Chitinimonas arctica: one gene and its partners. The protein of the gene in region 2 interacts with the protein of the main gene of each other region in a pairwise test. Links are inferred from orthologs where the notes say so. Each region holds a gene or a part of one and is shown on either strand. Other genes may lie near its edges.

Region 1 (3,431 bases), 740 kb from region 2 along the record:
ATCGGCCGGCCTAAGCGAGGAAATTGAAATCCTGCCCACCGCCATCGACAGTTACAGCTTCCAGCTGGCCCTGTTCCGCGCCAAGGCGCCGCTGGTGCAGGAACGCTTGAGCGATGCACTTCTGAAGCTGCAACAAAGTGGGGAATTAGGCGCGATCATCGCCAGGTGGCAACCGTAAGGGCATGGCCCCGGTGCCCACCACCGTCATTCCGGCAGGCACCGGAATGACGGATTTTCCAAGGCTTGCTTTAGGCTAGCTTGCCGTGGCAATGCTTGTATTTCTGACCCGAACCGCAGGGGCAGAGATCATTGCGGCCGATTTTTTCATACGCTCGGGTCTGCGGATCCGCTGCGTTGTCGGCGGGCTTGGCGGCCAGCGCTTCGTCGTAATCGGCGTGATGGAACTGCATCTCCGGCTCATCGTGCTGAGCCAGCGCTTCCACATCTTCCTGCGAGCGGATCTGCACGGTCATCACCAACTGCACCACTTCGCGGCGAATCTGCATCAGCAGGCCTTCGAACAGCTCGAAGGCTTCGCGCTTGTATTCCTGCTTGGGATTCTTCTGGCCGTAGCTGCGCAGATGGATGCCCTGACGCAGATGGTCCAGCGAGGAAAGGTGTTCGCGCCAGTGCTGGTCGAGGATCTGCAGCATCAGTGCCCGCTCGAAATGACGCATCACGTCCACGCCGACCGCATCGGTCTTGGCGATATAGGCATCGCGCGCGGCGGCAACCACCCGTTCCTTCAGCTGTTCGATTTCCAGCGCGGTTTCGTCCTTGAGCCACTGGCTCACCGGCACGGTCAGCTGGAATTCAAGCAGGGCTTTTTCCAGGCCAGGGACATCCCACTGTTCTTCCATGCTGCCGGCGGGGAGGTACTGTTCCACCGTATCGGCGAGCACGCCATCGCGCAGATTGGCGATGGTCTCGGAAATATCGGTCGATTCCAGCAACTCGTTGCGCTGGGCGTAGATGGCTTTGCGCTGTTCGTTGGAGACGTCGTCGTACTCCAGCAGTTGCTTACGGATATCGAAGTTGCGGCCTTCCACCTTGCGCTGGGCATTTTCGATGGCCCGGCTCAGCAGGCTCGACTCGATCGCTTCGCCTTCCGGCAACTTGAGACGTTCCATCAGCGCGCCGATCCGGTCGGCGGCGAAGATACGCAGCAACTGGTCTTCCATACCCAGGTAGAAACGGCTGGAACCCGGGTCGCCCTGGCGGCCCGCGCGGCCACGCAACTGGTTGTCGATCCGGCGGCTTTCATGCCGTTCGGTACCGATGATATGCAAGCCACCCGACGCGACGACCTTGTCGTGCAGGATGGTCCACTCGGCGCGCAGCTTGTCCACCGCCAGGCGCTTTTCGGTTTCGGACAGAGAGGCATCGGCCTCTACCCGCTTGATCTGCGGCTCGATATTGCCGCCCAGCACGATGTCGGTCCCACGGCCGGCCATATTGGTGGCGATGGTGATCATGCCGGGGCTACCCGCCTGCACGATGATCTCGGCTTCGCGGGCATGCTGCTTGGCATTCAAGACATTGTGCGCATAACCGGCTTCGGTCAGCTGGCTGGACAGGAGCTCGGAATTCTCGATGGAGGTGGTACCGACCAGCACCGGCTGGCCGCGCTCCTGGCAATCCTTGATATCGACCAGGATGGCGCCGAACTTTTCGGCCGAGGTGCGGAACACCTGATCGTTCATGTCGCGACGAACCATGGGACGGTTGGTCGGAATAATGACGGTTTCCAGACCGTAGATCTGCTGGAATTCGTAGGCTTCGGTATCGGCCGTACCGGTCATGCCGGACAGCTTGCTATACATCCGGAAATAATTCTGCAGGGTAATGGTGGCGAGGGTCTGGTTTTCCTTGTTGATCACCAAACCTTCCTTGGCTTCCACCGCCTGGTGCAGGCCTTCGCCCCAGCGCCGGCCCGACATCAGGCGACCGGTGAACTCGTCCACGATGACGACCTCGCCATCCTGCACCACGTAATGCTGGTCCCGGTGATACAGGGCATGGGCACGCAAGGCCGCATACAGATGGTGCATCAAGCCGATATTGGTGGTGGCGTACAGGCTGTCGCCCGGGCCGATCAGGCCTGCCTCCGTCAGCAACTGCTCGGCGTGCTCGTGGCCTTGTTCGGACAGGATCACCTGGTGGGCCTTCTCATCCACCCAAAAATCGCCCTCGGTGCTGTCTTCCTTCTCCTGGCGGGTCAATTTCGGCGCCAGCAGGTTGATCTGGGCATACAGGTCGATATTGTCGTCGGCCTGGCCGGAGATGATCAGCGGGGTGCGGGCTTCGTCGATCAGGATGGAGTCCACTTCGTCCACCACGGCGAAGTTCAAGCCGCGCTGCACCCGCTCGGGCGCCGTATAGGCCATATTGTCGCGCAGATAGTCGAAGCCGAATTCGTTGTTGGTACCGTAGGTGATATCCGAGCCGTAGGCCACGCGCTTCTGGTCGGGCGGCATCTGGCCGAGGTTGACCCCGACGGTCAGGCCGAGGAAGTTATACAGCTTGGCCATGGTATTGGCATCGCGCTGGGCCAGGTAATCATTCACCGTGACCACGTGCACACCCTTGCCGGACAAGGCATTCAGGTAGGTGGGCAGGGTGCCGACCAGGGTCTTGCCCTCACCGGTGCGCATTTCGGCGATCTTGCCGTCGTTGAGCGCCATGCCGCCGATCAGCTGCACATCGAAATGGCGCATGTTCATGACCCGCTTGGACGCTTCACGGCACACCGCGAAGGCTTCCGGCAGGATATCGGCCGGCGTCTCGCCCTTGCCCAGGCGCTCCTTGAACTCGGCGGTCTTGGCCTGCAGCTCGGTATCCGACAACGCCTGCATCTGGCCTTCCAGAGCGTTGATCTGGCGAACGGTGACACCGTACAGCTTAAGCAGCCGGTCATTTCGGCTACCGAATACTTTCTTCAGAAGGGAAGCGATCATCGTATTTCCAGACAGGCCATTCGGCCAACCTTGTTCAAGTCGTCGCGCGTATGCGCAAAAACACGGCGGACCGGGGAAAACCGATCCGCCGTGCAGTATGAATTCCTAGGCACTAGGCCATGCCTACCCACCCAAGATGGGGCCATCACATGCTATTTCAATCGGACGCCAATTTGACTGTCGCGGGCTTGGCGCCCAGCTGCAGGAAATACAACGGGTTCTGCGGCACACCCTTGTAACGTATCTCGAAGTGCAGATGGGGGCCGGTCGAACGGCCGGTACTACCCAGCAGTGCCAATTTCTGGCCGGTCCTGACTTCCTCGCCGACCTTGACCAGCAACTGCGAGGCGTGTGCGTAGCGACTGATTATACCGTTGCCATGCTCAATTTCGACCATATTACCATACTCGTTGTGGTACTCCGCCTTGAGCACCTTGCCGCCGGCAGCGGCAAAAATAGCGGTTCCCACGTCGC
Region 2 (3,098 bases):
ATCTGGCTTGCACAACCACCTGCGCACCCTTTACGCCCAGTAATTCCGATTAACGCTTGGACCCTACGTATTACCGCGGCTGCTGGCACGTAGTTAGCCGGTCCTTATTCTTCCGGTACTCTCATCCCCACCTAGTATTAGCAGGCAGGATTTGCTCCCGGACAAAAGAGCTTTACAACCCGAAGGCCTTCTTCACTCACGCGGCATGGCTGGATCAGACTTTCGTCCATTGTCCAAAATTCCCCACTGCTGCCTCCCGTAGGAGTCTGGGCCGTGTCTCAGTCCCAGTGTGGCGGATCATCCTCTCAGACCCGCTACGGATCGTTGCCTTGGTGAGCCTTTACCCCACCAACTAGCTAATCCGACATCGGCCGCTCGTATAGCGCGAGGTCTTGCGAGCCCCCGCTTTCATCCGTAGATCGTATGCGGTATTAGCTATCCTTTCGGATAGTTATCCCCCACTACACGGTACGTTCCGATGCATTACTCACCCGTTCGCCACTAACTTGAGGAGCAAGCCCCTCAAATCCGTTCGACTTGCATGTGTAAAGCATGCCGCCAGCGTTCAATCTGAGCCAGGATCAAACTCTTGAGTTCAATCTCTGTTTTTGAAACAAAACTGGCATTGCTTGATTCAACAGCCTAAGCCGTCAAATCTCGTAAGCCTTTAGCCTAAAGCCAAGTGCCTACGCTTATCGGTTGTATCTTGTTAAAGAGCGTTTGCTTGTTCAGACTAACTCGGCTAACATCGTGTGTTTCGCTTCGTTTTTGTCTGCGTCAGCAGCAGAGAAGCGAACTATACGCACCACCCCGCCGGCCGTCAACACCCTTCTGTAAAACTTACCGGGGAACGGCGCGGGAATTCAATAAGTCATTGATCCATAATACAGGGTGCGCGCAAAGAATTTTACCGCGCTTGGCGGGTCTTGAAACAGACGGTTTCGGAACACATATATAAGTTTAGTGGCTAGTTCTAACACGGCTTATCTTGGAGAAACCATGGCCAGCATCACCATGTACAGTACCGCTGTCTGTCCTTTTTGCATCAGCGCCGAACGTTTGCTGCTCAGCAAGGGGGTGGCGCAGATAGACAAGGTCCGCGTCGACCTCGATCCGGACCGCCGGACGGAGATGATGACGCGCACAGGTAGGCGTACTGTTCCGCAGATCTATATCGATGACTACCATGTCGGCGGCTTCGACGACCTCGTCGCCCTGAATCGCGCCGGCAAGCTAGACCCGCTGCTCGCGCAATAGGGACGCATCTCATCCGTCCTTAGACGCGAATGGCACTGTCCGACTGAATCTGCGATGATTCGGCCGCTATTTTCGTTTCTACACCAACCCGTTTCGCAGGAGTCGCCATGAGCGATCAGCAAGTCCAACCCATCTTCGCAATCGAAAAACTCTTCGTCAAAGACCTGTCGCTGGAAGTACCGAACGCGCCGCAGATCTATCTCGAACCGCAGCAGCCGGAAATCGAAATGCAGCTGCACACCGCCACGCAGCAACTGGACGACGGTTACTACGAAAACGTGTTGACCGTCACGGTTACCGCCAAGGTAGGCGAGAAGACCGTCTTCCTGGCCGAAGTGGCGCAAGGCGGCATCTTCCAGATCCGCCATATTCCGAACGAAGACCTGGAACCCATCCTGGGCATGGCTTGCCCGAACATCCTCTTCCCGTACGTGCGCGAAGTGGTGTCGGACCTGGTGACCCGCGCCGGCTTCCCACCGGTCATCCTGGCTCCCATCAATTTCGAGCAGCTGTATATGCAGCGCCAAGCACAGCAGCAGGCCGTAAGCCAAGATGCGCCTAGCACTGTTCAGTAAGGGTATCGCCGCCGGCCTGCTGGGCCTGGCGGCAATTTCCGCGACCGCGCTGGAGTTCCGTTCTGTAGCGGAACACGGCGCGGTTTTTTATGACACCCCCTCGGCGCAGGCGAAGCGCTTGTTTGTCGCCAGCAAAGGCCTGCCGGTAGAGGTCCTGGTGGACAACAAGGATTGGCTGCGCGTGCGCGACCAATCCGGCGCGCTGGCCTGGGTCGAGAAGAAGACGCTGAGCGCCAAGCGCACTGTCGTGGTCGCCCAAAGCAAGGCGGAAGTACGTAGCGCGGCCGATATCAAGGCGTCGCTATTGTTTACGGCGGAGAAAGCCGTGCTGTTCGATCTGCTGGAGACCGGCAAGACAGGCTGGGTCAAGGTCAGGCATCGCGACGGCGCGATGGGCTATATACGCATCGAAGAGGTATGGGGCATATGAAGATAGCCGTGATGGGCGCGGGCGCCTGGGGTACGGCGCTGGCCATGAGTTTCGCCAGGCATCACGCGGTGAGCCTATGGGCGCGCGATACTGCCCAGATCGAAAGCATGCGCGCGGCCGGTGAAAACCAGCGCTATCTGGCCGGCCAGCCTTTCCCGGCTCAGTTGACCTTGCAAGCCGAGCTCGGCGTTGCCGTCGCGGACGCCGACCTGGTCCTGGTGGTCACCCCCACCGCCGGTTTGCGCCCTTCCCTGCGCGCCCTGACAACGTTGGGCAGTACGCTGCCGGTGTTGTGGGCTTGCAAGGGGCTGGAGGCGGACACCCAGCTACCCGCCCACGAGGTCGCCGCCGCCGAACTGCCCGCTACGGTTTCGCGCGGGATATTGACCGGCCCCAGCTTTGCCCAGGAAGTTGCCGCCGGCCTGCCGGCCGCGCTGACCCTGGCCTCCGAAGATGCCGGCTTTGCCGACGAATGGGCGGCAGCCTTGAATTCCAGCCGCCTGCGCATCTATTCCAGCAACGATATCATCGGCGCGGAAATCGGCGGCGCGGTAAAGAACATCATGGCGATCGCAGCCGGCGTGGGCGACGGCCTCAAATTGGGGCACAACGCCCGCGCGGCGCTATTGACGCGCGGCCTGGCCGAGATCACCCGTTTCGGGGTAGCCCTGGGCGCCCGGCCGGAAACCTTCAATGGCCTATCCGGTCTGGGCGACCTGATCCTTACCTGTACCGGCGACCTCTCGCGCAATCGCAAGGTGGGCCTGCTGCTGGCCGAGGGCAAGCCCTTGGCCGAGATCATCCGCAATCTGGGCCATGTGGCGGAAGGCGTGAAT
Region 3 (3,021 bases), 680 kb from region 2 along the record:
TCGAACATGCGCGCCATATCGCCGGCGGCCACGCCAGGCCCGCGGTCGGCAACGCTGACACGCAGGCGTTCGGCATCCGCCCATACCTCCACGTCCACGCTGGTCGCCGGCGCGGTGTATTTGACGGCATTGCGGATCACATTCTCGAAGGCGCGGTACAGTAATTCGCCTTCCACTTCGGCGATGAATTCACCGCTGCTCTGCAGCACCAACTCCCGGCCGGCGGCGCGCGCTTCGAATTGGGCATCGTCGGCGATGGCGGCCACCAGCTCGACCAGGTCCACCGTTTCCCGCGCCACGTCGGCGGCACCGGCCTCCAGGCGGGCCAGGGTCAGCAACTCGCCTACCAGGCCGTCCAGCCGCAACACTTCCCGCTCCACCCGCTCCAGGCTGGACGCCATACGCTCGGGCCGCTGCCTGGCCAGGCCGATGGCGGCCTGCATGCGCGCCAGGGGCGAGCGCAACTCGTGCGAGACGTCGTGCAACAAGCGCTGCTGCGCACCGACCAATTGTTGCAATTGCTGGGCCATGCGGTCGAAATCGCGGCCCAGATCGGCGATTTCGTCGCGGCGACGGCCCATACGCACTTGCACCCGGGTATCCAGCCGGCCTTCGGCGGCGTTATGCAAGGCCCAACGCAAGCTGCGGATGGGCTTGGAGAAATACCAGGCCAGCAAGGCGCTGATCGCCAGGCTGCCCCCGGCCGACACCGCAATGGGAACGAGGATGGACGGCGGCTTGGGCTTGGCATCGGCCAACAGGCGCAGCGCCTCCGCCTCGCGGGCGAAGATGCGGTAGCGCATACCGTCCGGCGCTTGTGCCTCGACCAGCGTACCGGCCGGCTGTGCGACACGATCCGGTAAGGCCTGTAGTTCCACCAAGGGCAAGGAACGACCCAGCAGCTCCCTATCCCGCTCATCCACCACATAGATGCCGGGCTGCAAGTCGCGGTCGCGCCAGTCGCGCAACAAGGCGATGGCGGCGCCGGTCTCGCCGTCCTGCAAGACACTGGCGGTACTGCGTAGCAGCAGTCCCAGCCGCTCCGCTTCGAAACTGCGCTGTTCGGCCGGCTCGAACCAACGCAGCAACCAGGCGGCGGCAATGACCGTCACCATGGTCAGCATCAGCGCCAGCCAGAAAGCGATAAAGAACTTCCAGAACAGCCGCCCCATGCGCTACTCCCTGATCAGCATATAACCCTGGCCACGCACGGACTGAATCCAGGCGCGGCCATCGGCGTTTACACCCAGCTTTTGCCGGATGCTGCTGATATGCACATCGATGCTGCGGTCAAAGCGCGCCAATGGCCGGCCCAGCGCCCGCTCCGATAGAGTCGGCTTACCCACCACCTGGCCCGCTTGGCGCGCCAGCACCTCCAGCAAGCGGAATTCGGACCCCGTCAGCGGCAGGGGCTGGCCTTGCCACTCGGCTTGCAAGCGGCCCGGCCACAACAGCAACTGCCCCAAGCGGATACTGCCCGCTTCCGCCAGCGCATCGGCCGGCGCTCCCCTACGCAGGATGGCGCGTAGCCTGGCCACCAGTTCGCGGGGCGAGCAGGGTTTGGGTACGTAATCATCGGCTCCCAGCTCCAGGCCGAGAATGCGGTCGATATCATCCCCGCGGGCAGTCAACATCAAGACCGGCATACGGCTGTGGGCGCGAATGCGGCGCAGCGCCTCCACACCATTGAGACGAGGCATCATCACGTCCAGCACCACGATCTCATATCGTCCGCTCAAGGCCTCATCCACGCCGGCCTCGCCGTCATGCACCGCGCGCACGGCAAAGCCCTCCTGTTCAAGGTACTCGGCCAACATGGCGCTTAATTCGATATCATCATCAACCAACAGAACACGGGTCATGGCAAGCGGCTAGGATTGAACTTCGCTGCATCATAGTCGTGCCGGCGGCGGGAGCCGCCCATCTTTACCCGTCTTTACAATCCCTGTTGCCAACCACCCATCACAAGGTCTTGCCCAGATGTTCCTTCTAATCCTCAGCTACAAGAAACCGCTGGCGGAAGTTGATCGCTTTGTCGCGGAGCACCGCGCGTTCCTCGAGCGCTACTATGAGAGCGGTCAATTCCTGTTGTCGGGCCGTAAGGAACCGCGGACAGGCGGGGTGATATTCGCGAACGTAGAGAGCGAAACCGAGTTGGCGGAGATCATTCGGCAAGATCCCTTCTGCCGCGAGCAGATCGCGGATTACGAGATCATCGAATTCATCCCTTCCATGTCCGCAGAACATCTTTCCCATCTAAAGGAAACCTAGCGGGAAACGTCAACGCATCTTTACCCTTCTTTACCCTGCCTTAACAGCGCCTTACCGAATGGACGACGAGTATACGGACCCAGCCACCCCGGATACCCGCCCATGCCCTGCCTTGCCTCCCTCCAGCGCGCCCCCGATGATTTTCCCGGCGGAGCGCCACGATGAAAAACCGCCATCGTCTCGGCCTGGCTGCGATCACCGTCATCCTGCTGGCCGGCGGCGCCGTACTGGTCAAACCCAAGGCGGCCTCCGATACCGCCCCGAAAGTCGATCGTGCCGCCTTGACCGTTTCGGCGACACGGCCATATACGGCCGATTGGCCGCTCGTCCTGCAGGCCAGCGGTCCCCTGGCCGCCTGGCAGGAAGCCAGCATCAGCGCCGAACTGGGCGGCTTGCAGATCACCGCCCTGCACGCCGACGTGGGTAGCCGGGTAAAACGCGGGCAGTTGCTGGCCGAGTTGGCCGGCGAGTCGGGCGCCGCCGCCGTGCGGCAAGCCGTTGCCAATGTCGAGCAAGCCGCCGCGGCGCTACGCCTGGCTCGCGCCAATGCCCGCCGCGGCGAGGCAGTCAAGGATAGCGGCGTACTGACGAAGCAGCAGATCGAGCAATACCAGATTGCCGAACAGAGCGCCGTCGCCGCCATGGCGGGCGCCGAAGCGGCATTGAGCAGCGCCCGCATTCAATTGGCGCGGACCCGCATCGTGGCCGTGGACGACGGCATCGTGACCAGCCGCAGCGTGGTGCTGGGCG

What was found.
Region 1: the proteins of secB (region 2) and secA interact in binary tests that used the Escherichia coli proteins (3 or more experiments, as listed by UniProt). The link is inferred for Chitinimonas arctica from one-to-one orthologs.
Region 3: the proteins of secB (region 2) and FNU76_RS17010 interact in binary tests that used the Escherichia coli proteins (3 or more experiments, as listed by UniProt). The link is inferred for Chitinimonas arctica from one-to-one orthologs.

Annotation. Positions count from the first base shown.
Region 1 is NZ_CP041730.1:2,304,172-2,307,602, forward strand. The notes cover bases 49-3,327. They hold secA (preprotein translocase subunit SecA), read right to left. Parts: upstream 2,958-3,327; coding sequence 249-2,957; downstream 49-248. Other genes in these bases: FNU76_RS10525 (substrate-binding periplasmic protein), read left to right, coding at 49-178; FNU76_RS10535 (M23 family metallopeptidase), read right to left, coding at 3,115-3,327. Also shown: more of FNU76_RS10525, read left to right, coding at 1-48; more of FNU76_RS10535, read right to left, coding at 3,328-3,431. UniProt on the Escherichia coli protein: Required for protein export, interacts with the SecYEG preprotein conducting channel.
Region 2 is NZ_CP041730.1:3,048,730-3,051,827, reverse strand. Bases 153-3,098 are described here. They hold secB (protein-export chaperone SecB), read left to right. Parts: upstream 153-1,364; coding sequence 1,365-1,832; downstream 1,833-3,098. Other genes in these bases: FNU76_RS13730 (NAD(P)H-dependent glycerol-3-phosphate dehydrogenase), read left to right, coding at 2,259-3,098; FNU76_RS13735 (SH3 domain-containing protein), read left to right, coding at 1,810-2,262; grxC (glutaredoxin 3), read left to right, coding at 1,000-1,257. UniProt on the Escherichia coli protein: One of the proteins required for the normal export of some preproteins out of the cell cytoplasm. It is a molecular chaperone that binds to a subset of precursor proteins, maintaining them in a translocation-competent state.
Region 3 is NZ_CP041730.1:3,730,286-3,733,306, reverse strand. Bases 20-2,888 are described here. They hold FNU76_RS17010 (response regulator transcription factor), read right to left. Parts: upstream 1,863-2,888; coding sequence 1,176-1,862; downstream 20-1,175. Other genes in these bases: FNU76_RS17000 (efflux RND transporter periplasmic adaptor subunit), read left to right, coding at 2,433-2,888; FNU76_RS17005 (YciI family protein), read left to right, coding at 1,981-2,271; FNU76_RS17015 (HAMP domain-containing sensor histidine kinase), read right to left, coding at 20-1,172. In the rest of the region: more of FNU76_RS17015, read right to left, coding at 1-19; more of FNU76_RS17000, read left to right, coding at 2,889-3,021. UniProt on the Escherichia coli protein: Response regulator member of the two-component regulatory system CpxA/CpxR which responds to envelope stress response by activating expression of downstream genes including cpxP, degP, dsbA and ppiA.